Regions from separate parts of the Mesorhizobium sp. L-8-10 genome, predicted to be linked through region 3. Evidence: predicted binding sites of a transcription regulator. Region 3 holds the regulator's gene; each other region holds the start of a gene.
What was found. The regulator PhoB, encoded in region 3, activates phosphate uptake and scavenging genes when phosphate is short. The targets are predictions, from matches to a motif close to TGTCATNNANCTGTCAT.
Positions count from the first base shown of each region.

Region 1: JN280_RS38885 (PhoX family protein) is a predicted target of PhoB. The motif match lies at 3,565-3,581, and genes of this name have one in related genera.
Region 2: JN280_RS28315 (RNA degradosome polyphosphate kinase) is a predicted target of PhoB. The motif match lies at 4,857-4,873, and genes of this name have one in related genera.

Region 1 is NZ_AP023263.1:8,402,621-8,410,458, forward strand. It holds gene JN280_RS38870 (HlyD family secretion protein) at 1-191, opposite strand, end outside; gene JN280_RS38875 (CerR family C-terminal domain-containing protein) at 188-850, opposite strand; gene JN280_RS38880 (CYTH domain-containing protein) at 952-1,422, shown strand; gene JN280_RS38885 (PhoX family protein) at 1,511-3,493, opposite strand; gene JN280_RS38890 (hypothetical protein) at 3,717-4,106, shown strand; gene JN280_RS38895 (hypothetical protein) at 4,103-4,660, shown strand; gene sigJ (RNA polymerase sigma factor SigJ) at 4,647-5,555, shown strand; gene JN280_RS38905 (DUF6622 family protein) at 5,534-6,514, opposite strand; gene JN280_RS38910 (LytTR family DNA-binding domain-containing protein) at 6,695-7,501, shown strand; gene JN280_RS38915 (YiiX/YebB-like N1pC/P60 family cysteine hydrolase) at 7,603-7,838, opposite strand, start outside.
Region 2 is NZ_AP023263.1:6,042,251-6,050,088, forward strand. It holds gene rnd (ribonuclease D) at 1-1,025, shown strand, start outside; gene ppx (exopolyphosphatase) at 1,064-2,578, opposite strand; gene JN280_RS28315 (RNA degradosome polyphosphate kinase) at 2,575-4,782, opposite strand; gene JN280_RS28320 (zinc-finger domain-containing protein) at 4,957-5,202, shown strand; gene JN280_RS28325 (FAD-dependent monooxygenase) at 5,230-6,450, shown strand; gene JN280_RS28330 (amino acid ABC transporter ATP-binding protein) at 6,751-7,554, opposite strand; gene JN280_RS28335 (amino acid ABC transporter permease) at 7,694-7,838, opposite strand, start outside.
Region 3 is NZ_AP023263.1:2,407,273-2,415,110, forward strand. It holds gene JN280_RS11295 (PstS family phosphate ABC transporter substrate-binding protein) at 1-643, shown strand, start outside; gene pstC (phosphate ABC transporter permease subunit PstC) at 800-2,188, shown strand; gene pstA (phosphate ABC transporter permease PstA) at 2,181-3,794, shown strand; gene pstB (phosphate ABC transporter ATP-binding protein PstB) at 3,807-4,622, shown strand; gene phoU (phosphate signaling complex protein PhoU) at 4,655-5,359, shown strand; gene phoB (phosphate regulon transcriptional regulator PhoB) at 5,401-6,090, shown strand; gene JN280_RS11325 (AraC family transcriptional regulator) at 6,077-7,087, opposite strand; gene JN280_RS11330 (DUF2000 family protein) at 7,118-7,525, shown strand; gene JN280_RS11335 (hypothetical protein) at 7,705-7,838, shown strand, end outside.

The DNA of each region.
Region 1 (7,838 bases), 2.5 Mb from region 3:
GATTCAAGCGCTGCAATCGGCGCCCCGGCCTCGACCCGCTCGCCGCGCTTGACCGAAACCTCGCGCACCTGCGCCACGTCGATCGGAGCCAGCAGCACATAGTCGCCCTCGACATAGCCGACGGCGAGCGGCGCCGGGTTGCAGGCTGAAAACAGCATGGCGACATAGGGGATCGAACACAGCACGCTCATCGCCCCGGTTCCTTCCTCGCGGCCAGTATCGCCGCGAGATTGCCCTTGACCGCCGAGGTCACTTCCCTCACCTCCTGGGAGCCGAACTCCTTCCAACCCATGCGGCGCAGCACCGCCTCCCGTCCGATCCGGAAGTAGATGACCTGCCCGATCATGGTGAAGACCGCGATCTTGGTGGCCTCGCTCTCGGCGTCTTCGCCGGTCGCTTCCGCCCACAGTCCGCAGAGGCGCCTGTGCAAGGGTTCGAACACCCCGTCATAGATCGTGTCGAGCGCCGCGGTGGGGTGGGCGAGCTCGCGCAGGACGAACTGGACGATCTCTCCCGCCGCCGGCTGCGCGACCACGAAAGCCACCATGCGTTCGATCGCCGCGTTCAGCTGTGCGACCGCGGCCGCTTTTCCGATCGGCCCTTCCGTGCCGGGCGACAGGGCCTGACTGGCGATCGACCGGATGGTCTCGACGATGAAGGCGGCGCAGGCGGCGCGCAGCCCCTCCTTGCCACCGAAATGATAGGCGATCGAACCGATATTCGCGTTGGCCGCCGACGCAATGTCGCGCGTCGACGTGCCGTCGAAACCCTTTGCGCCGAACAGCCTCAGTGCGGCATGCACAAGCGCCCGGCGCGTCTGCTCCGCGGAGGTGGCGGGAACCGGATCCATGGCAAACCTTCTTCTAAATTCGGCTTGCACAAGTTTAATCAAACGATTGATTAAAGTCAAGGCCGTTGCAAGATCCTGCCCGGCACGCTTTATTCGGCGTCATGGCCAAGGAAATCGAACGGAAGTTTCTGGTGAGGGACGATGCCTGGCGTGACGGCGTCGGGAAAGTGGTGCGAATCCGCCAGTTCTATCTCGACGCCTCGGCGGATCGTTCCGTTCGCGTGCGTATCCGCGACGGGGCCTCAGCGATGCTGACCCTCAAGTTCGGCGATCACGGCCGCGAGCGCGACGAATTCGAATATGCTATCCCGATCGAGGACGCCGAGGAGATGCTGGCCTTCGCGGTCGGGCACGTGATCGAAAAGACGCGCCACCACGTGGTGCATCGGGATCGGATCTATGAGGTGGACGTCTTTGCCGGCGACCTGGCTGGCCTCGTGCTTGCGGAACTGGAGACGCCGGAAGCCGTCGCCGATCGCGACCTCCCGCCCTGGCTCGGACGCGAAGTGACCGGCGAGCCTCCCTATTACAATGCCTGGATGGCCGTGAACGGACGCCCGCTAATCGCGTGAGCTTCCCTCGCCATGCGGCGGCCCGCGATAAGATGAAGGCCGCCACGATACCGCGACGGCCCCCAAACCGTTAGTTTCCGCCTCGTTGCTAGACCGCGATCTTGCCGCCTCCCTTGCGGGTGATGGCGACAACGGCCGGCCGAACCGGCATGTCGTCCTTGAAGTCGGGCCAGCGGGTCGACAGGTCCTCGTAGTAGGAGGGCCGGCCGAATTTCTCCCAGTCTTCACCGCCGTCGCCCGGATGCTGGACCGCCACGAAAGCGGTCTCGTCGTCTGATGTGAACAGCGGGCCGCAGAGTTCGGCGCCGACGGGCACGCGGAAGAACAGCTTGGAAGTGGCGCGTGCCGCTCCTTCGGTGTCCACTGCCCACAAGCCATCGGTGCGCCCGGTCGCCTTGGGACTATTGCCGTCGGTCGAGACCCAGAGCCGGCCGGCGGCATCCACCGCGCAATTGTCGGGCATGCCGAACCAGCCATTGGGCGAGGTGCCGGTCGAGAAGGTCGCCCCGACTTCGGCGACGGCGGGATCGCCGCATTTCAGCAGCACTTCCCACTTGCCCTTGGCGGCCGTGAAGTCGCCGCCCTCCTCGGCCAGCTCGATGATGTGGCCGAAGGCGTTCTTGGCGCGCGGATTGGCGGCATCGACCTGCTCGTCCTTGCGCTTGGTGTTGTTGGTCAGCATCACATAGACCTTGCCGTTGACGCCGTTGGGCTGCACGTCTTCGGGACGGTCCATCTTGGTGGCGCCGAGCAGATCCGCCGCGCGGCGGGTCTCGATCAGCACGTCGGCCTGGCTGTCGAACCCGTTCTCGGCCGTCAGCGGGCCCTGGCCGTGGACCAGCGGCATCCATTCGAAGCTGCCGTCCTCGGAGAACCTGGCGACAAAAAGCGTGCCCTCGTCGAGCAGCGTCATGTTGGCGGCGCGGTCCGACGGATTGTAGGTGCCGGCCGTCACGAATTTGTAGACATAGTCGAAGCGCTCGTCATCGCCGAGATAGAAGACGACGCGTCCGTCCTTGGCGACGATCGACTCGGCCCCCTCGTGCTTGAAGCGGCCGAGCGCGGTGCGCTTCTTCGGCGCCGACGTCGGATCCTCGACGTCGACCTCGACGATCCAGCCGAAACGGTTCGGCTCGTTCGGCTCCTTCGAGATGTCGTAGCGGTCGTAGAACTGGCCCCAGGAATAGGCGCCCTCGGGAATCCCGAGGCGTTCGTAGTTGGCGGCCTCTGCATGGCCGGCCGGCAGTTCGCCGATGAAGTAGCCGTGGAAATTCTCCTCGGCCATGATGTAGGTGCCCCAGGGGGTCACGCCGCCGGCGCAGTTGTTGACGGTGCCGATCACCCTGGTGCCGGTCTGGTCGGCGTTGGTCTTCACCCTGTCATGGCCGGCGACGGGGCCGGTGAGCTCCATCTCGGTGGCAGCGGTGATGCGCCGGTTGAGCTTGCCGTCGCGTACGACCTGCCACTTGCCGTCCACCTTGCGGATCTCGACGATGGTGCCACCATGGGCGGCCATCTCGATGTCGACGCGCTTCTGGTCGGCGTCGGCGACCTTCACCTTGCCTTCGGCGATCGTGACGATGCCGGGGAACATCAGGTGCTCGTTGGTGTATTCGTGGTTGACCACCAGCAGGCCGTGCGTCGCCGAGCCATCGATCGGAATGAAGCCGACATAGTCATTGTTGTAGCCGAACTGCTTGGCCTGGGCTTCGGCGGTCTGGTTCTTCGGATCGAACTCCGGCGCGTCCGCCAGCACCGCATCGCCCCAGCGCAGAAGCACGTCCGCGTCATAGCCTTCGGCAACGTGGTGGTTTTCGTCGATGCCGGCCTCGACTTCGGCGAAGGTGAAGGCCGAGCCGCCTTCGGCGCGGGCATTGTCGGCGGTGATCAGGGCGATCGGCGACACGGTCGCGGCGATCGCCGAGACGGCGAGCGAGCCTTTCAGCAGCGCGCGACGCGAGAACCGCGTGGCGATGATCTCGCCCATGGTCGGGTTCGCCGTGGGATTGTGGCCGGGACCGTCATTCTCTTCCAGCAGGCTGGTGCGGAATTCGTGCGGATGCTTGCTCATTTGCCTCGACCTCTCCGATGTCTGGGTAGAAGCGCCCGGCGGGCGTTTCGGGGTCGGCATAAAGGCGGGCATTGACAGTTTGATGACGGAAAAGCGGAGCGCGGAAGCCCTGCGGAAACACGATCGCGTCATCGCCTACCAACGTCGCCTTCCGGAATAATTTCGCCGGCGATGTCACACACGGCCACCCTATCTCGTCGGGAGGATATGGAGGTATCGAGCCATGCGTCTTCTTTTTGTCCTTCTCAGCGTCTACCACGGCCTCAACGGCCTGTTCATGCTGGCCATGCCGGAGGCCTGGTATGCGGCCGTTCCCGGCGTCGTCGACACCGGGCCGGCCAACGCCCACTTCATCCGCGACATCGGTCTCGGTTTCCTTGCCTCGGCCGCGGCACTCTGGCTCGCGGCCAAGACCGGTGGCACCGCCGTGCTTGTTCCGGCGCTGGTCTTCCTCGGCGGTCACGCCGGCCTGCATCTCGTCGAGATGATCACCCACGGCACGACGCCGGCGGCGGCACTTCGCGACACGCTCGTCATCCTGGTACCCGGCTTCCTGCCGTTCTGCGCGCTACTCGGACGCGCCGGCGCCACGCCTGCCGGGAGGGCCGCGTGATGCTCGCCGCCCTGCTCAAGCGCCAGTTCGCGCAATTCGAAAATCGTTACGGATACGACACGGCCTATATGCGCGAGCTCGCCGATATCGACGCCGTTGGCGCCTTGAAGCTCGGCCTCGCCAACGGCTTCACGCGCCATCGCTTCGGCCTGCCGGCCAACGTCTATTTTGCCGCCAAGCTGACCGGTACGAAGTGGGCGGACTGCGGATCGTGCCTGCGGCTTGTCGTGGATATGGCAGTCGAGGCCGGTGTGGCCCGAGCCGACGTCGCGGATCTCCTCACAGGCTCGCCCGGTGCACCGCCCGACATGAAGCTGGCAGCGCGCTACGCGGCGGCAATCATCGCCAACGATCCCGAACTTGCCGAAATCGCCGCCGAATGCGAGCGGCGCTGGGGCAGACAGGGCATCGCCGGGCTTGCGGCAGCGACGGTTTCCGGTCTCTTCTATCCGCTCTTCAAGCGCGGCATGGGCTATGGCAACGCCTGCGAGCCGGTCGTCGCCGCGCTTCGCGCCGAAACAGCGGCATTGGAGAAGGCGGGTGCAGGATCCTGACGAGGCCGGTATGCAAGACGAAAGGCTGGCCGCCTATCTCGGCCAGCGCAAGCGCCTGCTGCGGCTCGCCTACCGCTATCTCGGCTCGGTCAGCGAGGCAGAGGACATCGTGCAGGACGCGTGGCTGCGCTTCGCCGCATCTGCCGATCCCGTCGATTCCGGGCGCTACCTCTCGCGGATCGTCACCAATCTTTGCCTCGACCGGCAGAAGTCGGCGCAGAAACGGCGCGAGACCTATGTCGGTCCCTGGCTGCCGGAACCGCTGGTCGAAGCCGCCGGCAGCATCGACGAACATGCCGGCGACGTCGCGCTCGACATCTCCTTCGCCGTGATGCGGGCGCTTGAGCGGCTGTCGCCGCTGGAGCGGGCGGCGCTTTTCCTGCACGATCTCTACGAGTTGTCCTTCGACGAGATCGCCGAGACGCTTCAGCGCTCGCCGGCCGCCTGCCGGCAGATGGCGTCACGCGCCCGCAAGATGCTGAGGAGCGGCGGCCCGCGCTTCCAGGCCAGGCAGCAGGACGTCGACAGCTTCGTCGCCGGCTTCGCCCGCACCGCCGAGACCGGCGATCTCGGCCCCTTGAAGCAACTGCTCGCGCGCGACGTCGAGTTCGTTTCGGACGGCGGCGGCAGAGCGCGTTCGGCGCTCAACGTCGTTACCGGACAGGACAAGGTGGCGCGACTGCTCTTCGGCCTCTACCACAAGCTCTATGATCCGAGCGCGGTCGGCATGCGCGCCGCTTCGATCAACGGCGCGCCCGGCCTGCTGATCGATATCGGCGGGAAGCTCGACCAGACGGTCGGGCTCGCGATCGACGAGAACGGACTGATCGCGGCGATCTATGTCGTGCGCAATCCCGACAAGCTCGCGGCCGTTCACTTGCCGGCAGAGGGCTGAACCGCCCGGCCGGCCAGCCCGGCCAGGCGGACCGTCCCGGCAGGGAGCGCGGCGATGGTCAAAGCGATCATCATGGCGGCAAACAGCCCTGTGAGTGCGAACCTTGCCACGAGGAACCCCATATCCTGGCCAAGGGAGGGATGGATGGCGAGGGCGACGCCGATCGCATAACGCAGGCCAAAGATGCCAAGAAGCAGCAGGAGCGGAACCCAGTCGCCCTTGAGCGCCAACCTGCCGTCGCCACGCCGCTCCGCGGGCCGACGTCGGCCGAGCACAAGGCCGGCCACGCTCCCGCCCGCCGCGCCGACGGCAAAGGCGGCCAGACCCGCAAGCGAAAGGCCTGGCGAGAACAGTTCCTGGAGCGCGAGGCCGGCGGCCACAGCGGGCATCACGAGCGGTCGCCAGGGCGCGACCACACGGTCCCTGGTCGCCTCCCAGCCGGCATAAAGAACATAGAGAAGCAGCGGCCAGACCCAGAGCGGCGTGAGGGTGACGATGCCGACAACGGTCGGTCCTTGATGGCTCGCCGCTACTCCCGAGCCCGCGGCGTCGGCAGAACCTGCCCTTCCGAAGACGACCTCGTTCATGATTCGCCCGGGCGCCAGCGTGAAGGCGCCGGCGACGATGAGAGCGCCGACATAGGTGGTCCGCATGGCTGCGGCATGCGCGACGACGTCGCCGCCGCGAACCTTGCGGACCGCGTAGGCCAGCGACAGGAGCGTGCCGATCGACAAGAGGTGGATCGGGCTCCAGACGCCCCATAGCCGGATCGTATGGATGAAGAAGGAGGACAGCGCCACCACAAGCATCAGCGCCACCCATACGCGGCCGCCGAGCCGGTGCAGCTTGTCGCCCTTGCGGCGGAACAGCACCACCGCGCCGAGCAGGAAGGCCGATATTGCGGCGAAAGCATGGATCTGGATCGCCGGCTGCGCCTCGAGGAGCGGCTGGAGCGTCATCGAATTCTCCCGACATGTTGAAGCGCCCGAGCGCTCGGGCTATCTGCGTCCAGGACCCGGTTGCCGCAGGCCCTTTGTCGGCGGCACCATGACGGGCGGGTGCTTCGGCATCAAAGGCATCTTCGCAAACGGACGGTCGGGTACGTGAAGGACGGGATTCTGCAATTCGCGCTTCGTAGAATGCAGGTTCTGATCGTCGCGCCGCGCTTCTGGGGCGTGATCGTTGCCGTGTCGATCGTGCTCGGCGTCGCCGGCCCGTTCGACACCTATGAACACCTCGCTCTGGCGCCGCGCCTCGCCTATTGGTTCGCCACGGCGCTGGCCACCTTCCTCGCCGGCTATCTGTCCATCGGCCTGCTTTTCCACTTCCTGCTCGGAGATGTCGGGAACCGGCCGGTGAGAATCGCGCTTGCCGGGCTGACGGCCGGGCTCCCGGTGACGGCGATCGTGGTGCTGCTCAACATGGCGATCTTCGACGAGCCCACCACCGCGACCGGCGACATCCTTACCCTCTATGTCAATTGCAGCCTCATCGCTGGCGCCGTCACCGTGCTGTTCGGTCTTATCGACAACGGGCAACCGGCGGCCAGGACGGCCTCCACTCCAGCTGTCTCCTCCCCGACAGTCCCGTTGTCAGAAGAACCATCTCCGGGATCGGCTGTTGCTGCCAAGGCGCGGCCGAAGCTGCTCGACCGGCTGCCGCCGCATCTGCGCGGCGACGTCACCTATCTGTCGATGCAGGATCACTATGTCGACGTGCATACCGAAAAGGGGAGCACGCTGGTGCTCATGCGGCTCGCCGACGCCATCGCGGAACTGGAAGGCGTGCCGGGCCTGCAGATCCACCGCTCGCACTGGGTGGCGCTCGACGCCGTCGCCGGCAGCCTGCGCAGGGACGGCAGGCTTTTCCTCAGGATGAGCGATGAAACGCTTCTGCCGGTCAGCCGCTCCTGGTTCGAAGCGGTTCGGGCCGCCGGACTCGCCTAGCCACCAGTGCGCCGCGCGTCCGGACGCGCAACGGACACTCTATCGCTTTGAATCTGCGCATCGTGCCTTCCGGAAATCGAGCGCGATTTCGGGCCGACTCGCTAGTCTGCCGCCTTGTCGGCAGCCTCGGCCCATGTCACCGATCGATAGTCGAAACCATATTCCAGCGTGGGCTTGACGATGCGGAAATAGGGCGACAGATCGAAATCGCGCGGCGTGTAGAGCGAGTGATGGCGGATATGCAGGATCTCGCTGCGCGAATAGGAGGACTCTGCCGACGCCCGGCCCGGGGCTCGCGTGATCTCCGGCAGGATCGGATAGCGGATCTGCCCATAGG
Region 2 (7,838 bases), 3.6 Mb from region 3:
CAGCTCCCGGCGTGAACGCGCTGGTCGATCCGCTGGCCGAAGGCATCGATCTGAAGCCGTTCTTCGAGTTGATGGCGAACGAGGCGGTGACCAAGGTCTTCCACGCCGCACGCCAGGACATAGAGATCATCTTCCATCGCGGCGGACTGATCCCGCATCCGGTCTTCGACACGCAGGTTGCCGCCATGGTCTGCGGTTTCGGCGACAGCGTCTCCTACGACCAGCTCGTGCAGAAGATCACCGGCGCGCATCTCGACAAATCCTCCCGCTTCACCGACTGGCGGCACCGGCCGCTGTCCGACAAGCAACTCACCTACGCGCTCGCAGACGTCACCCACCTGATCGACGTCTACCGGCATCTCCGGGACGAGCTGGAGCGCGAAGGCCGCGCGCACTGGCTGAACGAGGAGATGGACGTCCTCACGGCGCGCGAGACCTATGACCCGCATCCGGAGGACGCGTGGAAGCGCCTCAAGATGCGCCTGAAGAAGCCGCACGAGCTCGCGGTCGTGCAGGCGGTCGCAGCCTGGCGAGAGCGTGAGGCACGCGAACGCAACGTGCCGCGCGGCAGGGTGCTGAAGGACGACGCCATATACGAGGTTGCGCAGCAGCAGCCACGCGACGCCACGGCACTGGCGCGCCTGCGCACCACGCCGAAGGGCTGGGAACGCTCCTCTGTCGCAACAGCACTGCTTTCGGTGGTGAATGCCGCACTCGAAATTCCCAAGGAGCAGATGCCGAAGCTGCCGAAGCCCCAGCAGACGCAGGAGGGATCGAGCGCTGCGGCGGAACTCCTGAAGGTGCTGCTGCGCCTGACAGCGGAAAAGGAAGGCGTCGCCGCCAAGGTGCTCGCTTCCGGCGACGATATCGACCGCATCGCCTCGGAGGGAGAAAAGGCGGACGTAGCTGCCCTGCATGGCTGGCGGCGCGAGGTGTTCGGCGAGCAGGCGCTGCGCCTCGTGCGCGGCGAGATCGCACTCAAATTCGAGCGGCGCAGGATCGCCGTCTTCGAAACCGGAACCTGAGAGAGACCGGACCTGACGGTCCCGCCTCCCCGTGCTCGTCAATCTCCCACGACCAGTTCCAGGTTTCGGCCGGTGAGTCTCGAGAGCTGCGCGAGACGCCCGGCCGGGCGTTCGCCGTTCAAGGCGGCGTGCAAACGCGGAATGACCAGGGCCAGCCCGCCGCCGGGGCGCGTCTCCCATTTCAGCGTCGGGATGACGCCTGGCATGGAGGCCGAAAAAAGATAGACGACCCGGAGCACCGCGCCCAGCAGCCGCGCCCGTTCAAGAAGGCGCGGCGTCGCCAGCGCCCGCATCTGCGGCGAGATGGCCTCGTCGAACACGCCCTCGTGGCGGAACATGTTGGCGAGCGCGATGAAGGCGCGGCCGGGGTGGTCAACCCCGATGAAGGACGCATGCGCGATGATGTTGAGCGACTGGGTGCCGCGATATTCAGGATGGGCGCGCCAGCCGATGTCGGCCAGCAGGCAGGCGGCGCGCCGGTAGCGCGCCTCGTCCTCGGTCTCGTCGACGCCGAAGGCCTGGAAGGCAGAGCCGGTCCACTCCGCGAGTTCATGCGCGTGGTTGACCGAGCGCGCCCGCAGCAAAGCCAGTTCCTCCGATGCGGAGATCAGCGGATCACTGCGCTGCTCTCCCGGTGACAGCAGGGAATAGAGGAAACCCTCGCGCACGCCCAGTGCGGAGATGATGATCTTCGACGGCTTCTGCGCGGCGATGATTTCCTGCAACACGGCCGCGCCATAGGGCAGAAGCGCACGACGGCTCTTCGAGACACGCTCGATGCCCCTGATCTTATCGAGATCGCCGCGCACGACCTGCTTCAGGAAGGTGGCCGAGCTCTCCACGCCCATCTCATAGTGGTGCATGACTGCAAGCGGATAGTCGATCGTGTTCATGTGCAGCCGGGCTAGGTTTCGCCAGGTGCCGCCGACCGCGTAGAAGGGCCTGCCCTGCCCGGCCTCCAGCAATTTCGCGCGGGTGAGTTCCTTGCGCGCGATGCGCGTCGCCGTGGCCGGGGAACTCTTCGACATGTCCTGCAGGCGCAGACCGCCGAGCGGCAAGGTAATGCCGTCGCCGATCGTCTCGCCTGATATGTCGACCAGTTCCAGGCTGCCGCCGCCGAGGTCGCCGGCGATCCCGTTTGCCGGGTGGAAACCGGAGATGACGCCCAGCGCCGAGTAATAAGCCTCCTCCCGTCCGCTGAGCACACGGATCTGCGTGCCCAGGATCTCTTCGGCCCGATGGATGAAGTCCATTCCGTTCTGTGCTTCGCGTGCGGCGGCCGTGGCGATCACAAAAAACTGCTCGGCGCCGGCCTGCTCGGAAAGGGCGCGAAAGCGGCGGAACTCCTCGACCGCTCGCTTCACGGCATCGGGATCGAGCTTTCCGGTCGTGACGATGCCGCGGCCGAGCCCGGCCAGCATCTTCTCGTTGAACAGGATGGTCGGCGAGCGTGCGATGCCCTCATAGATGACCAGGCGAATCGAATTGGAGCCGATATCTATGATGGATAGCGGCCGACGGTCCTGGAGCCGGCCCTGGGAATTTCCGATCATGCTTTGACGGCTGCGTTCGCTTTCTTCTGACGCTTGAACTGCGCGATGCGTTTGGGAGCATGGGACTTCAGCGCTCCGCCACGGCCGGACAGGCTCGGATTCGTCATGAAATATTCCTGCGCGTTGAACGGTTCCTCGCCTTCGTCCGGCACGACCCGGCGCGAGGTTCCGTCAGGCAATACTTCGAAACTTTGCTGATTGTCCATGATGTTTCCGAGCATGATCTGGCCCAGCACCTGCTCATGCACAGTCGGATTGGTGATCGGCACCAGCGTCTCGACCCGCCGGTCGAGATTGCGCGGCATCATGTCGGCCGAGCTGATATAGACGATGGCCTCGTCGGACGGCAGCCCATGACCGTTGCCGAAGCAATAGATGCGGCTGTGCTCGAGGAAACGGCCGACAATCGACTTGACCCGGATGTTCTCCGAAAGACCGGGCACCTGCGGCCGCAGACAGCATATGCCGCGCACCACCAGATCGATCTCCACGCCTGCGCTGCTCGCCTCGTAAAGAGCGTCGATCACGATCGGATCGACCAGGGAGTTCATCTTCATCCAGATGCGCGCGGGCCGCCCCTCCCGAACATGGCGCACCTCGTCGGCGACGTGGCCGAGGATTCGGCTCCTCAGCGTGTAGGGGGAGATGGCGAGCCGCATCTCCTGGGCAGGCTCGGCATAGCCGGTGATGAAATTGAAGATCTGCGCAACGTCGCGCGCAATCGTCGGATCGCAGGTGAAATAGGAAAGGTCGGTATAGATGCGGGCCGTGATCGGGTGATAGTTGCCGGTGCCGAGATGCACATAGTTGCGCAGCTTCTGGTCCTCGCGGCGGACGACCAGCGACATCTTGGCATGCGTCTTCAGCTCGATGAAGCCGAAAACCACCTGGACGCCGGCGCGTTCCAGGTCTCGCGCCCAGCGGATATTCGCCTCTTCGTCGAAGCGGGCCTTCAACTCCACCAGCGCCGTCACCGACTTCCCAGCCTCGGCGGCATCGATGAGAGCACGCACGATCGGGCTGTCGTTCGAGGTGCGATAGAGCGTCTGCTTGATGGCGACCACCTCCGGATCGGCCGCCGCCTGGCGCAGGAACTGCACGACGACGTCGAAGGACTCATAGGGATGGTGGACGACAATGTCCTTCTCGCGGACCGCCGCGAAACAATCGCCGCCATGCTCGCGGATGCGTTCGGGAAAGCGCGGATTGTAGGGCTTGAACTTGAGGTCGTCGCGGGCGACCGCCACGATTTCTGAGATCTGGTTCACCGCCAGCGGTCCCGTGAGCACGCTGATGCGCCCCGACGAGACCCCGAGTTCGCCGGCCACGAAGTCGCGCAGCACGTCGGGCATCACGCTGTCGAACTCGATGCGGATGACCGAGCCGCGGCGCCGGCGCTTCAGCGCCGTCTCGAACAGGCGAACCAGATCCTCGGCCTCTTCCTCGACCTCGATATCGCTGTCGCGAATGATGCGGAACGTGCCCGAGCCCTTCACCTCGTAACCGGGGAAGAGCTTGCCGATGAACAGGTTGACCGTCTCCTCCAGCGTGATGAAGCGCACTGCGGACTTGCGGTCGGGCAGGCGGATGAAGCGCCTGAGCGCCACGGGAAGGCGCAGCAGTGCCGTCATCTCCTCGCCGTTCTTCAAATGCCGCAGTTGCAAGGCGATCGAGAAGCCGAGATTGGGAATGAAGGGGAAGGGATGCGCCGGATCGATCGACAGCGGCGTGAGCACGGGGAAGACGGAATCGAGGAAATGTTCCTCGAGCCACGCCTTGTCGTCGCGGCTCAACGCATCGGCACCGATGCTCTGGATGCCCTCGCTCTTGAGCAGGTCCATCAGCTTCGAGAGGATCTTCTGCTGGTCCTCCTGCAGCCGTTCGACCTCGCGCAGCACCTGGTCGAGCTGCTGTTCGGGCGTTCGCCCGTCCGGGCTCTTCATGGCGATGCCTTCGCGCACCTGCCCGGCGAGCCCCGCCACGCGCACCATGAAGAACTCATCCAGATTGGCGGCTGATATCGATAGGAACCGCACCCTTTCGAGAAGCGGATGGCTCGCGTTCTGCGCCTGTTCCAGGACACGGCGATTGAACTGGAGCCAGGAGAACTCGCGGTTCACGAAACGGTCCGGATTGCCTTCGGGGCCGCCCGGAGCTGCTGCGACGGTGACGAACTCGGTCTGGATAGGCTTCAATTCGGTCATCTGACGTGGTTCCCCTCGCCGGCTTTCCGCAAGCCGGCTGACTTCAAGAGCAATCTATCTCCTGACAGTGTTTTGCGACAGTTTGATTTCATGCCGCTTGCATTGGATGCTCATATGATACAAACCGGCGGCGATTTCGTGATCGCCCGCAGCGATCATTCCGGAGGTTTTTCCATGGCCGGTGGCTCAATCCCACATTTCCAGAACGATGCCGGGCATCCGGTCATCACGATCGGCGTCAGGGAGTTCATGTGCGTGGGGGCCGACGCGCCCTTCGACCACCCGCATGTGTTCCTCGACATGGGCAGCGACGCGGAAAAGGTCTGCCCCTATTGTTCGACGCTGTTCCGCTACGACCCGTCCTTGAAGGCGAACGAAACCCGTCCGGAAGGCTGCATCTACATCGAACGTGCCGCCTGACCAGGCGGACCGTCGGCCGATACGGCGATGACGGGGCAAGCCAGGCGGATCATCGTCGCGGGGGCGGGTATAGCCGGCCTGACCGCGGCGCTCGCCTTCGCGGCTCGGGGCTGCTTCGTCGAGATTTATGAACGCGCGCCGCGCCTCGAAGAGGCCGGCGCCGGACTTCAGCTTTCGCCGAATGCGACGCGCATCCTTGCATCGCTCGGCGTTATCGATGCCCTGAGCCCCTTGGCCGTGCGGCCCGAAGCGGTGGTTCTGCGCGATGCGCGCACTCTGCGCGAAGTGACCCGGGTTCCGCTCGGAGGCGGCGCGGAACGGCGCTGGGGCGCCCCCTATCTCGTCGCCCACCGCGCCGACCTGCAGGGCGCCTTGCTGGCGCGCCTGCGGAGCAACGACAACATCAAGCTCGCGACCGGCGCCGTCGTCAGTGGCTTCGCGTCCCGGCCGGACGGCGTCACCGTCGCTGTCGAACGGGGCGGCACGACCGAAGAGATTTCGGGCGAATTGCTCGTCGGAGCCGACGGCGTCTGGTCCTCGATCCGCGAACTCACCGGGGCGAACGGCAAGAGCCGGTTCGCCGGAGACGTGGCCTGGCGCAGCACTCTGCGCGCGGAAAGCCCCGCCGGCCGCGCCTTCCAGTCGATCGCGCGCTCCGACGTTGTGACGGCCTTCATGCACCGTTCCGTCCACCTGATCGCCTATCCCGTCCGCGGCGGTAGCGCCGTCAACCTCGTCGCGCTCGCAAAGGGCCAGGCTTTTGCAAAGATCCGCCCGGAAGCCGCAGACCCCGACGGGCTCGCGGCAGCCTTGCGCGGCACCGCCCCCGGCATAGCTCGGCTGGCGCAGGAGGCCGGTCCCTGGACCTTGTGGCCGCTTCATACCGTTGCCCCTGCTGCGCAGTGGACAGCCGCCGGCCGGGTGGTCCTGATCGGTGACGCGGCGCACGCCATGACACCCTTCGCCGCTCAGGGTGCCGCAATGGCAATCGAAGATGCCGCAACGCTCGCGGCCTTCGTCGCGGCCGCGCCCGCCGATATGGGCGGGGCATTGGCGCGATACGAGGCGATCCGCCGCCCCCGCATCGCGCAGGTTTCGAAGCGCGGCGCGCTCAATCGCTTCACCTGGCATGCCTCGGGACCGGTCGCCCTCGCCCGCAATCTCGTCCTGGCGGTGCTTCCCGGCGCGAAGCTCGCAGCCGATCTCGACTGGCTCTATGGCTGGACGGTCCCAGAAGCGGAGAGTTAGCCGTCAGGCGTCTGCCGGGCCCCGATCGTGCGGAGCGAGCTATGTAGAGGGCCATAGGAAGCGGGTCGATGAGAAATCACACCGACTGCAGAATAGCCCAGCGTGTCGTCCGAGCCTTCGGTTGTGCATGCATGGGCAGCAAGCAACTTGAGACGACGGAGGCGCCGACGGGATCGGCGCTTCCGTGGGGGCGACGCCTACCGCTTCGGCTCGAAAACCGTATTCGATTTTCGGGAAGCACGATGCGTCGGCTCAAAGTGATGGAGCGTCCCTTGCGCGTCCGAATGGACGCGCGGCGCCCTAATGCAGGATCTGGCTGAGGAACAGCTTGGTCCGCTCGTGCTTGGGATGGTCGAAGAACTCGGCCGGCGTGTTCTGTTCGACGATCTGCCCGGCATCCATGAAGATCACGCGATTGGCGACCTTTTTGGCGAAACCCATCTCGTGGGTGACGCACAGCATGGTCATGCCTTCCTCCGCCAGCCCTACCATCGTCTCGAGCACTTCCTTGATCATCTCGGGATCGAGCGCCGAAGTCGGTTCGTCGAACAGCATGATGCGCGGGTTCATGCAGAGCGAGCGGGCGATCGCGACGCGCTGCTGCTGGCCGCCCGACAACTGGCCCGGATATTTGTTGGCCTGCTCGGGAATCTTCACCCGCGTGAGGAAGTGCATCGCGATCTCCTCGGCCTGCTTCCTCGGCATCTTGCGCACCCAGATCGGCGCCAGCGTGCAATTCTCCAGGATCGTCAGATGCGGGAAGAGGTTGAAGTGCTGAAACACCATACCGACCTCGCGGCGGATCTCGTCGATCTTCTTGAGATCGTTGGTCAATTCCTTGCCGTCGACGACGATCTTTCCCTTCTGGTGCTCCTCCAGGCGGTTGATGCAGCGGATCAGCGTCGATTTGCCCGAGCCGGAAGGTCCGCAGATGACGATGCGCTCGCCGCGCATCACCGTCAGGTTGATGTCCTTCAGGACGTGGAACTCGCCGTACCATTTGTGCATGCCGTCGATCTCGACCGCTACCTCCGTGTCGGATATGTGCATCTTGGAGCCGTCAACCCGGATGTCGTCGGCGCTTACTGCGTTTTCGGTGGCCATCGATGGTTCCCTTTTCGTGGCTCGTTATTGTCGCTGCGTCACCGAAGCGCCACGCATCGGGGGACGCTTCGACCTTTCGTTTCCACGCATCGGCTTTTCCCGGGCCCTGATGCGGCCGCCGGACCGGCGCGTTGGTCCATTATCTACGATAGCCGGTATCGAGCCGTTTCTCCATGAAGATCGAGTAGCGGGACATGCCGAAACAGAAAATCCAGAAAATGAAGCCGGCAAAGACGAGCCCCGTCATCGGCGTCTGCGCCGACGCCCATGTGGCGTCGGAGAAG
Region 3 (7,838 bases):
CGCGACGGTTGACCTCACGAAGGAGCAGGTGTTCAAGGCGCTGGCCAAGAACGTCGCGGTCGACGGCAAGGTCGTCCCCAATCCCTACATGAACTGGTCGGACATCGATGCCTCGCTGCCGGCGACCAAGATCGAGGTGCTCGGCCCTCCGCCGACCTCCGGCACGCGCGACGCCTTCGTCGAACTGGTGATGGATGCGGCCTGTCAGGAAGAGGTCAAGGCTGCGAACGAGAAAGGCTGCGGCGAGCTCCGCGAGGACGGCGCCTATGTGGAAGCCGGCGAGAACGACAATCTGATCGTGCAGAAACTCGAAGCCAATCCGAACGCTTTCGGGATCTTCGGCTTCTCCTTCCTCGACCAGAACGCCGACAAGCTGCAGGGCCACAAGGTCGACGGCGTCGATCCGACCTTCGAGAACATCGCATCGGGCGACTACGGGGTGTCGCGTTCGCTCTTCATCTATGCCAAGAAGGAACATGTCGGCGTCATTCCCGGCATGGAAGAGTTCATCGCCGAATACACTTCCGAGGGCGCGTGGGGACCTGAAGGCTATCTCGCCGACAAAGGCCTGATCCCGCTGCCGGACGCGGATCGCGCCAAGCAGGCCGAGGATGCCAAGGCCCTCAAGGGCATGGGGTCCTGACCGTCGGTTCTTGACCATCCGGCCCGGGCTTAAACCTGCCTGGGCCGGATTCCTCCGCCTGTTGCGCGGGGAAGCCGGCATATGTCCGGCATGCGTTGCGCCAGGCTGTGCGTCCCGTGAAACAGTGGTCTGGATAATGGATCAGGGCTCCTGAACATGATCGGTTACCTCGTCTTTGCGCTCGCCGCTCTCTTCGTAATCGCATATTTCGCCGGACGATCCCGTGCCATTGCCGCCGTCAACGGTGACGTCGCACGGCTGCATTCTCTCCCCGGCCAGCACGGCATGTATCTGGCATTGGCCGCCGCCGGTCCGGCGCTTATTGCCATCATCCTTTGGGGCATCATCACGCCCGGCATCGAATCTTCGATCGTCAAGGCTCGTTTCGCCAGCGAGCTATCCGGCCTCGGCGTGCCGCAGACCGAAGCGTTCATCCGTGACGCCCGGGCGATCGCCTTCGGCGGCGTCGCCGGCTTCAGCGACGCGACCAAGGAGGCGGCGGCGGCGGTGTACAGGTCGGCCCATGCCACCAGCAGCTGGATCATCGTCGCGCTTTCGGTCCTGCTTGCGGCCGCAGGTTTCTTTCTTGCGTATTCCCGGATCGTGCCGGCTTTCCGCGCCCGGCACGTCGTGGAACGCGTTGTCCGTATCGCGCTGATCGCCTGTTCGGCTGTCGCAATCCTGACGACGATCGGGATCATTCTCTCCCTGATCTTCGAATCCTTCCGCTTCTTCGAGCAGGTGCCGTTCTACAAGTTCCTTTTTGGCACCCACTGGAGCCCGCAGAGCGCGTTCACCGGTGCCGGGGCGGAGGCAGGAGAGGCCAACGCCGAAATTTTCGGCATGGTTCCCCTGTTCGTCGGCACGCTGCTCATCACCTTCATCGCCATGCTGGTCGCGGCGCCCATCGGGCTGATGGCAGCGATCTATCTCTCCGACTATGCGTCGAAGCAAGTTCGTGCCGTCGCCAAGCCCGTCCTGGAAATCCTGGCGGGTATCCCGACCGTCGTCTACGGCTTCTTTGCAGCCTTGACGGTTGCGCCGTTCTTCCGCGGGCTAGGCGAAAGCATCGGCCTTGGCGTGGCCTCCGAATCGGCACTCGCCGCCGGTGTCGTCATGGGGATCATGATCATCCCCTTCGTTTCGTCGCTTTCGGACGACGTCATCAATGCGGTGCCCCAGTCGCTTCGCGACGGTTCGGCCGGGCTCGGCGCGACCAAGTCGGAGACGATCCGCAAGGTGGTGCTGCCGGCCGCGCTTCCCGGCATCGTCTCGGCCATGCTGCTCGCCGTAAGCCGTGCGATCGGCGAGACGATGATCGTGGTCATGGCCGCCGGTCTTGCTGCCAATCTCACCATCAATCCGCTCGAAGCCGTCACGACCGTCACGGTGCAGATCGTCACGCTCCTGGTCGGCGACCAGGAATTCGACAGCGCCAAGACGCTTGCCGCTTTCGCGCTCGGCCTTGTGCTGTTCTGCATCACGCTTGCCCTCAACATCGTCGCCCTCCGCGTCGTCCAAAAGTACCGAGAGCAATATGACTGATACGACCGTTTTACCCGGCGCCGTCGCCCGTCCGACCAGCATCCACACCGACGATGCGGCGAAGGCTCGTCTGAAGAGGCGTTACGCCACCGAGCAGCGCTTCAAGTGGATGGGCGCCGGCGCGGTAGGGCTCGCGGCTTTCTTTCTCGTCCTGCTTCTGTCGACGATCGTCATCCAGGCGCTCCCGGCGCTGCGGATGAACTATCTCGTCCTGCCGCTGGATCTGTCGGCGGCCAAGGTCGACCCTGCCAAGCTCGGCGAGGTCAACTACGACGGCATCATCCATGATGCGCTCGAAGCCAAGATCCCCGACGCGACAAGCCGCCAGGACCGCAGGCTGATGCGGGGCCTGGCCTCGACCGGCGCCGGAGTATTCCTGCGCCAGGACATTGCCGCCGATCCGTCGATGCTTGGCAAGACCGTCGACTTCGCCGTGCCGCTCGACGATTTCGCCGATCTCTATCTCAAGGGCCTGCTCGCCGCGAAGGGCAGCATCGACCCCTTGGCGGGTGACGTCACCCCGTCGGCCGACAGCGGCGACATCGACCTGGCGTTTTCGAGCGATGCCATCCTGTCGATCGCCCGCAGCGCCGGAGCGACCGAAGGAGAAGGCAACACGCTTCGACTGACCAGCGGCGCGTCGTCGCTGCTCGTCGGGCTCAATGGCGGCACTGTGAAGCTCGAGAGCCTCGCCAAGGGCGCGGCCGGCGGCGCCACCGCCAAGGGCCTGGTTCTGCGCAAGCTTTCCAGTACGGCGCCTGCGTCGAACGGCGCAGCGTCGCTTCGTGTCATCGACATGCCCGAAAGCTCCCGCAAGATCTCGGACAAGGAGATCGTCTGGCTCGACGCGCTGAAGGCCGAGAACCTCGTCGAAAGCCGGTTCAACTCCGTCTTCTTCTTCACCGGAGCCAGCCGCGAGCCTGAGCTTGCCGGCGTCTGGGGCGCGATCGTCGGCTCGTTTCTCACCATGGTGGTGACTCTGGCGATCTCGTTCCCGATCGGCGTCGCCGCGGCGATCTATCTGGAAGAATTCGCGCCGAAGAACCGCTGGACGCATTTCATCGAGGTCAACATCAACAATCTCGCCGCCGTGCCGTCGATCGTCTACGGTCTGCTCGGCCTCGCCGTGTTCCTGAATTTCTTCGGCCTCCCGCGTTCGGCGCCGCTGGTCGGCGGCATGGTGCTGGCTCTGATGACGCTGCCGATCATCATCATCGCCTCGCGCGCCTCGATCCGCGCCGTGCCACCGTCGATCCGCGAGGCGGCGCTCGGCATCGGCGCCTCCAAGGTCCAGACGGTTTTCCACCATGTGCTGCCGCTGGCGATGCCCGGCATCATGACCGGGACGATCCTCGGCATGGCGCATGCGCTCGGCGAGACAGCACCGCTCCTGATGATCGGCATGGTCGCTTTCATCGTCGACATCCCGGGCGGCTTCACCGATCCGGCGACGATCCTGCCCGTGCAGATCTTCATGTGGGCCGATTTCCCCGAGCCGGGTTTCCAGCAAAAAACCTCAGCCGCGATCCTGATCCTGCTGGGCTTCCTGGTTATCATGAACGCAGTGGCCGTGATCCTGCGCAAACGCTTCGAACGCCGCTGGTAAGGGAGTAGTGAGATGAACATCTTGACCGAGGCAGCCGTGGAAAAGAAGCTGACGCAGGGTGCCGATGCGCCCGCCGTGAAGATGAAGGGCGACAAGGTTTCCGTCCACTACGGCGAGAAACGGGCGCTCTTCGACGTGGATCTCGACATCCGCCGCAATGAGGTGACCGCTCTGATCGGGCCGTCGGGCTGCGGCAAGTCGACCTTCCTGCGCTGCCTCAACCGCATGAACGACACTATCCCCATCGCCCGCGTCAGCGGCAAAATCACGCTCGACGACGAGGATATCTACGATCCCAGGATCGACGTCGTCGAACTGCGGGCGCGGGTGGGCATGGTGTTCCAGAAGCCCAATCCGTTTCCGAAGTCGATCTACGAGAACGTCGCCTACGGACCGCGCATCCATGGTCTCGCCAAGAACAAGGCCGACCTCGACGGCATTGTCGAGCGGAGCCTGCAGAAGGCTGCGATCTGGAACGAGGTCAAGGACCGGCTCGGCGAGCCCGGAACCGGCCTTTCCGGCGGCCAGCAGCAGCGTCTGTGCATCGCGCGCGCCATAGCGGTGTCGCCCGAGGTGATCCTCATGGACGAGCCGTGCTCGGCGCTCGATCCGATCGCCACCGCCAAGGTGGAAGAGCTGATCGACGAACTGCGCGAGAACTATACGATCGTCATCGTCACGCACTCGATGCAGCAGGCCGCCCGCGTCTCGCAGCGCACGGCCATGTTCCATCTCGGCTATCTGGTCGAGGAGGGCCCCACCGACAAGATGTTCACCAACCCCGACGACAAGCGCACACAAGACTACATCACCGGCCGCTTCGGGTAAGCGGCGGGCGGAAGGACAACGAGGACAGGATCATGGGTGAACATACCGTCACGTCTTTCGACGACGAACTCGATCATGTCGACCGGCTGATCCGCGACATGGGGGACCTTGCGGGGTCGATGGTGCAGGGCTCCACCAGGGCGCTGCTCAACTCCGACACGGCGCTGGCACAGCGTGTGATCTCCGACGACGCCGTGATGGACGCAAAGCAGCGTGAGCTCGACGATCGTGCCATCACGCTGATCGCCAAGCGCCAGCCCATGGCGCAGGACCTCCGTGCGGTGGTCGGCGCGATCCGCATGGCCGCCGACCTTGAACGCATCGGCGATCTCGCCAAGAACATCGCCAAGCGGGTGGGCGCAGTCGGCCAGAGCGTCGCGCCGCGCGGCCTGTCGCATTCGATCGAGGCGATGTCGGGCATGGTGTTGGGTCAGGTCAACGGTGTCGTCGACCACTATGTCGCCGACGACGCCCAGGCCTTGATGAAGCTGCGGGCAGACGACGAGAAGATCGACGTCCAGTACACTGCCGTGTTCCGCGAGCTCCTCACCTATATGATGGAAGATCCGCGCAACATCACGGCCTGCACGCATCTCCTGTTCTGCGCCAAGAACCTCGAGCGCATCGGCGACCATGTCACCAATATCGCCGAGAACGCCTATTTCGTCATGACGGGAGAGCAGCTTCCGGTGCAGCGGCCGAAACACGACGAAACCTCGACGACAGTCGCCGAATGAGAAAGGCTTGACCGCAAGAATACCGAGGAGATCCGACCCGCATGATTGCCCCCAAGATCATGGTCGTGGAAGACGAGGAGCCGCTATGCGTGCTCCTGCGCTACAACCTGGAAGCCGAAGGCTATCAGGTCGAGGTCATCAATCGCGGCGATGAAGCCGAGCTCCGGCTGCAGGAAAACGTACCCGACCTTCTGGTCCTCGACTGGATGATCCCCGCCGTGTCGGGCATCGAGCTCTGCCGGCGATTGAGGATGCGTCCGGAGACCGAGCGGTTGCCGATCATCATGCTGACGGCGCGCGGCGAGGAGAGCGACCGGGTGCGTGGCCTTTCGACCGGGGCCGACGACTATCTGGTGAAGCCGTTCTCGACGCCGGAATTCGTCGCCCGGGTTCGTGCTTTGCTGCGCAGGGCCAAGCCCGAAGTGCTGTCGACGGTGCTCAAGGTTGGCGACATCGTGCTCGACCGCGAAGCGCACCGGGTCTATCGCAAGAAGAGCGAGATCAAGCTCGGCCCGACCGAGTTCCGCCTGCTCGAGTTCATGATGCAGCATCCCGGGCGCGTCTTCTCGCGCAGCCAGTTGCTCGACAATGTCTGGGGCGAAACGATCTATATCGACGAGCGCACCGTCGACGTGCATGTCGGCCGCCTGCGCAAAGCGGTCAATACGGCCCGCATGCCCGATGTGATCCGCACCATCCGCGGCGCCGGCTACGCCATCAACGAGGCGTGACGTCCCCGCTGGAGCAATTCCAGCAAGAGTGCGCAGCGGTCTTGCGTCCGGAATTGCGTGACAACAATGAGTCAGGGCGTCTCGGCTTTTCGAAGAAAGGCGGAAATGCTGCTCCAGCGCGGGCCGGCGATTGCCGTCGGGCCCGCGTCAGGGCGCCCCACCGGCCGGGCGTGACACCGAACGCCTTCTTGAACTGACGGTTCAGGTGGCTCTGGTCGGCAAAGCCGGTCCTGGCCGCGATATCGGCCAGGTTCTCTCCAGCCTGGATGAGGGCGGTTGCCCGCGCCAGCCGCCGCATCAGCAGGTAGCGGTGCGGGCTGGTCCCGAAAAAGGCGCGGAACTGCCGCGCCAGACTGAACCGGTCGAGTCCGGTCACGCCCTCCAGCGCGTCGGAGCGCACGACACGGTCGAGATTGGCTTCCAGATAGTCGCGTGCCATCTCCAGCCGGGGGACATCGAGGGTGATCCTGGAAGGGGCGGGTCCATCGGCATGGCGCGACAGGCCGTCCGCCAACTCGGTGACGAGTTGGACGACGGCCAATTCGTCGAGTTCGCCCTCGATATCGGAGAGGCAGGGCAGCAGCGTCTCGCGCAGCCGCCGATCGGTGACGACGGGGTCGCGGACGAAAGGCAGCGGGGCACAGCTCGCTGCCAGGCTTCGCCGCAACAGGGCGGGCTCGAGATAGAGTATGCGATAGTGAAGTCCGGCATCGGTCGCGGCGCCGCCGTCATGCATCTCGTCGGGATGCAGCACGATCACCTGGCCCGGCAGGCTGTTTCGGACCTCGCCCCGGTAGCGGAATGTCTGAACGCCGTGCAAGGTCACGCCGATCGCATAGGTGTCGTGGCGATGAGGCTCGAAGGCGTTGCCGAAGAACTTGGCGTCGATGCGCTCCAGGCCGGGGAAGGGCGGTGCCGGCACGATGCCGCCCTCGTCGGTGCGCCCGCACAAACGTTCAAGACCGGATTGTTCGTTCCAGCCTAGATCGGGAGACATCTTGCCATCTTCCCAGCGGTGATACGATCCATGTTCCAGACCAAAGTCGCCATCGTCCTGCGCAGTGACCTTGCCGTGTGGCAGAAGCTGAACGTCACGGCCTTCCTCACCACCGGCCTTTCCTTCCGAGCTCCCGAGATGATCGGCGACGAATATGTGGATCGCGATGGCAATCGCTACAACCCCATGTCCGTCCAGCCGGTTATCGTTCTGTCCGCCGATGCGGCGACCATGAGCCAGATCCACCGTCGTTCGCTGGAGCGGGGGATCACGACCTCCCTCTATGTCGACGCAATGTTCGCCACCGGCCACGATGCCGCCAACCGCGCCGTCTTTGCAACTTTCGGGCCCGACGATGCCAAGGTGGCAGGCATTGCCCTTCGCGCCGACAAGAAGATCGTCGACAAGATCACCAAGGGCGCAAGCATGCACGCCTAAGCCAGGCCGTTGCCTCGAATCCGCTCAAGTGCGCGGCAGCACCCGGAACATGGCGACGATGATGTTGCCGGCGCCAGGCACTGAGACCGGCACGATGAAACATAAAAGACTGCCGATGACATCATTGGGTTACAGTTCCGTTTTATGGTTCCGGCGATCTAAGCAGATGGAGCAGCACGATGCATCAGCGCGAGCCCACGCTCGACGAACTGCTCAACGAGCCGATCATTCGGCAGGTCATGATCGCCGACGGCCATGAGCCGGACGACATCCGCCTCCTCATGCGCAAGGTTGGCGGCGGCCTGGACCGCAG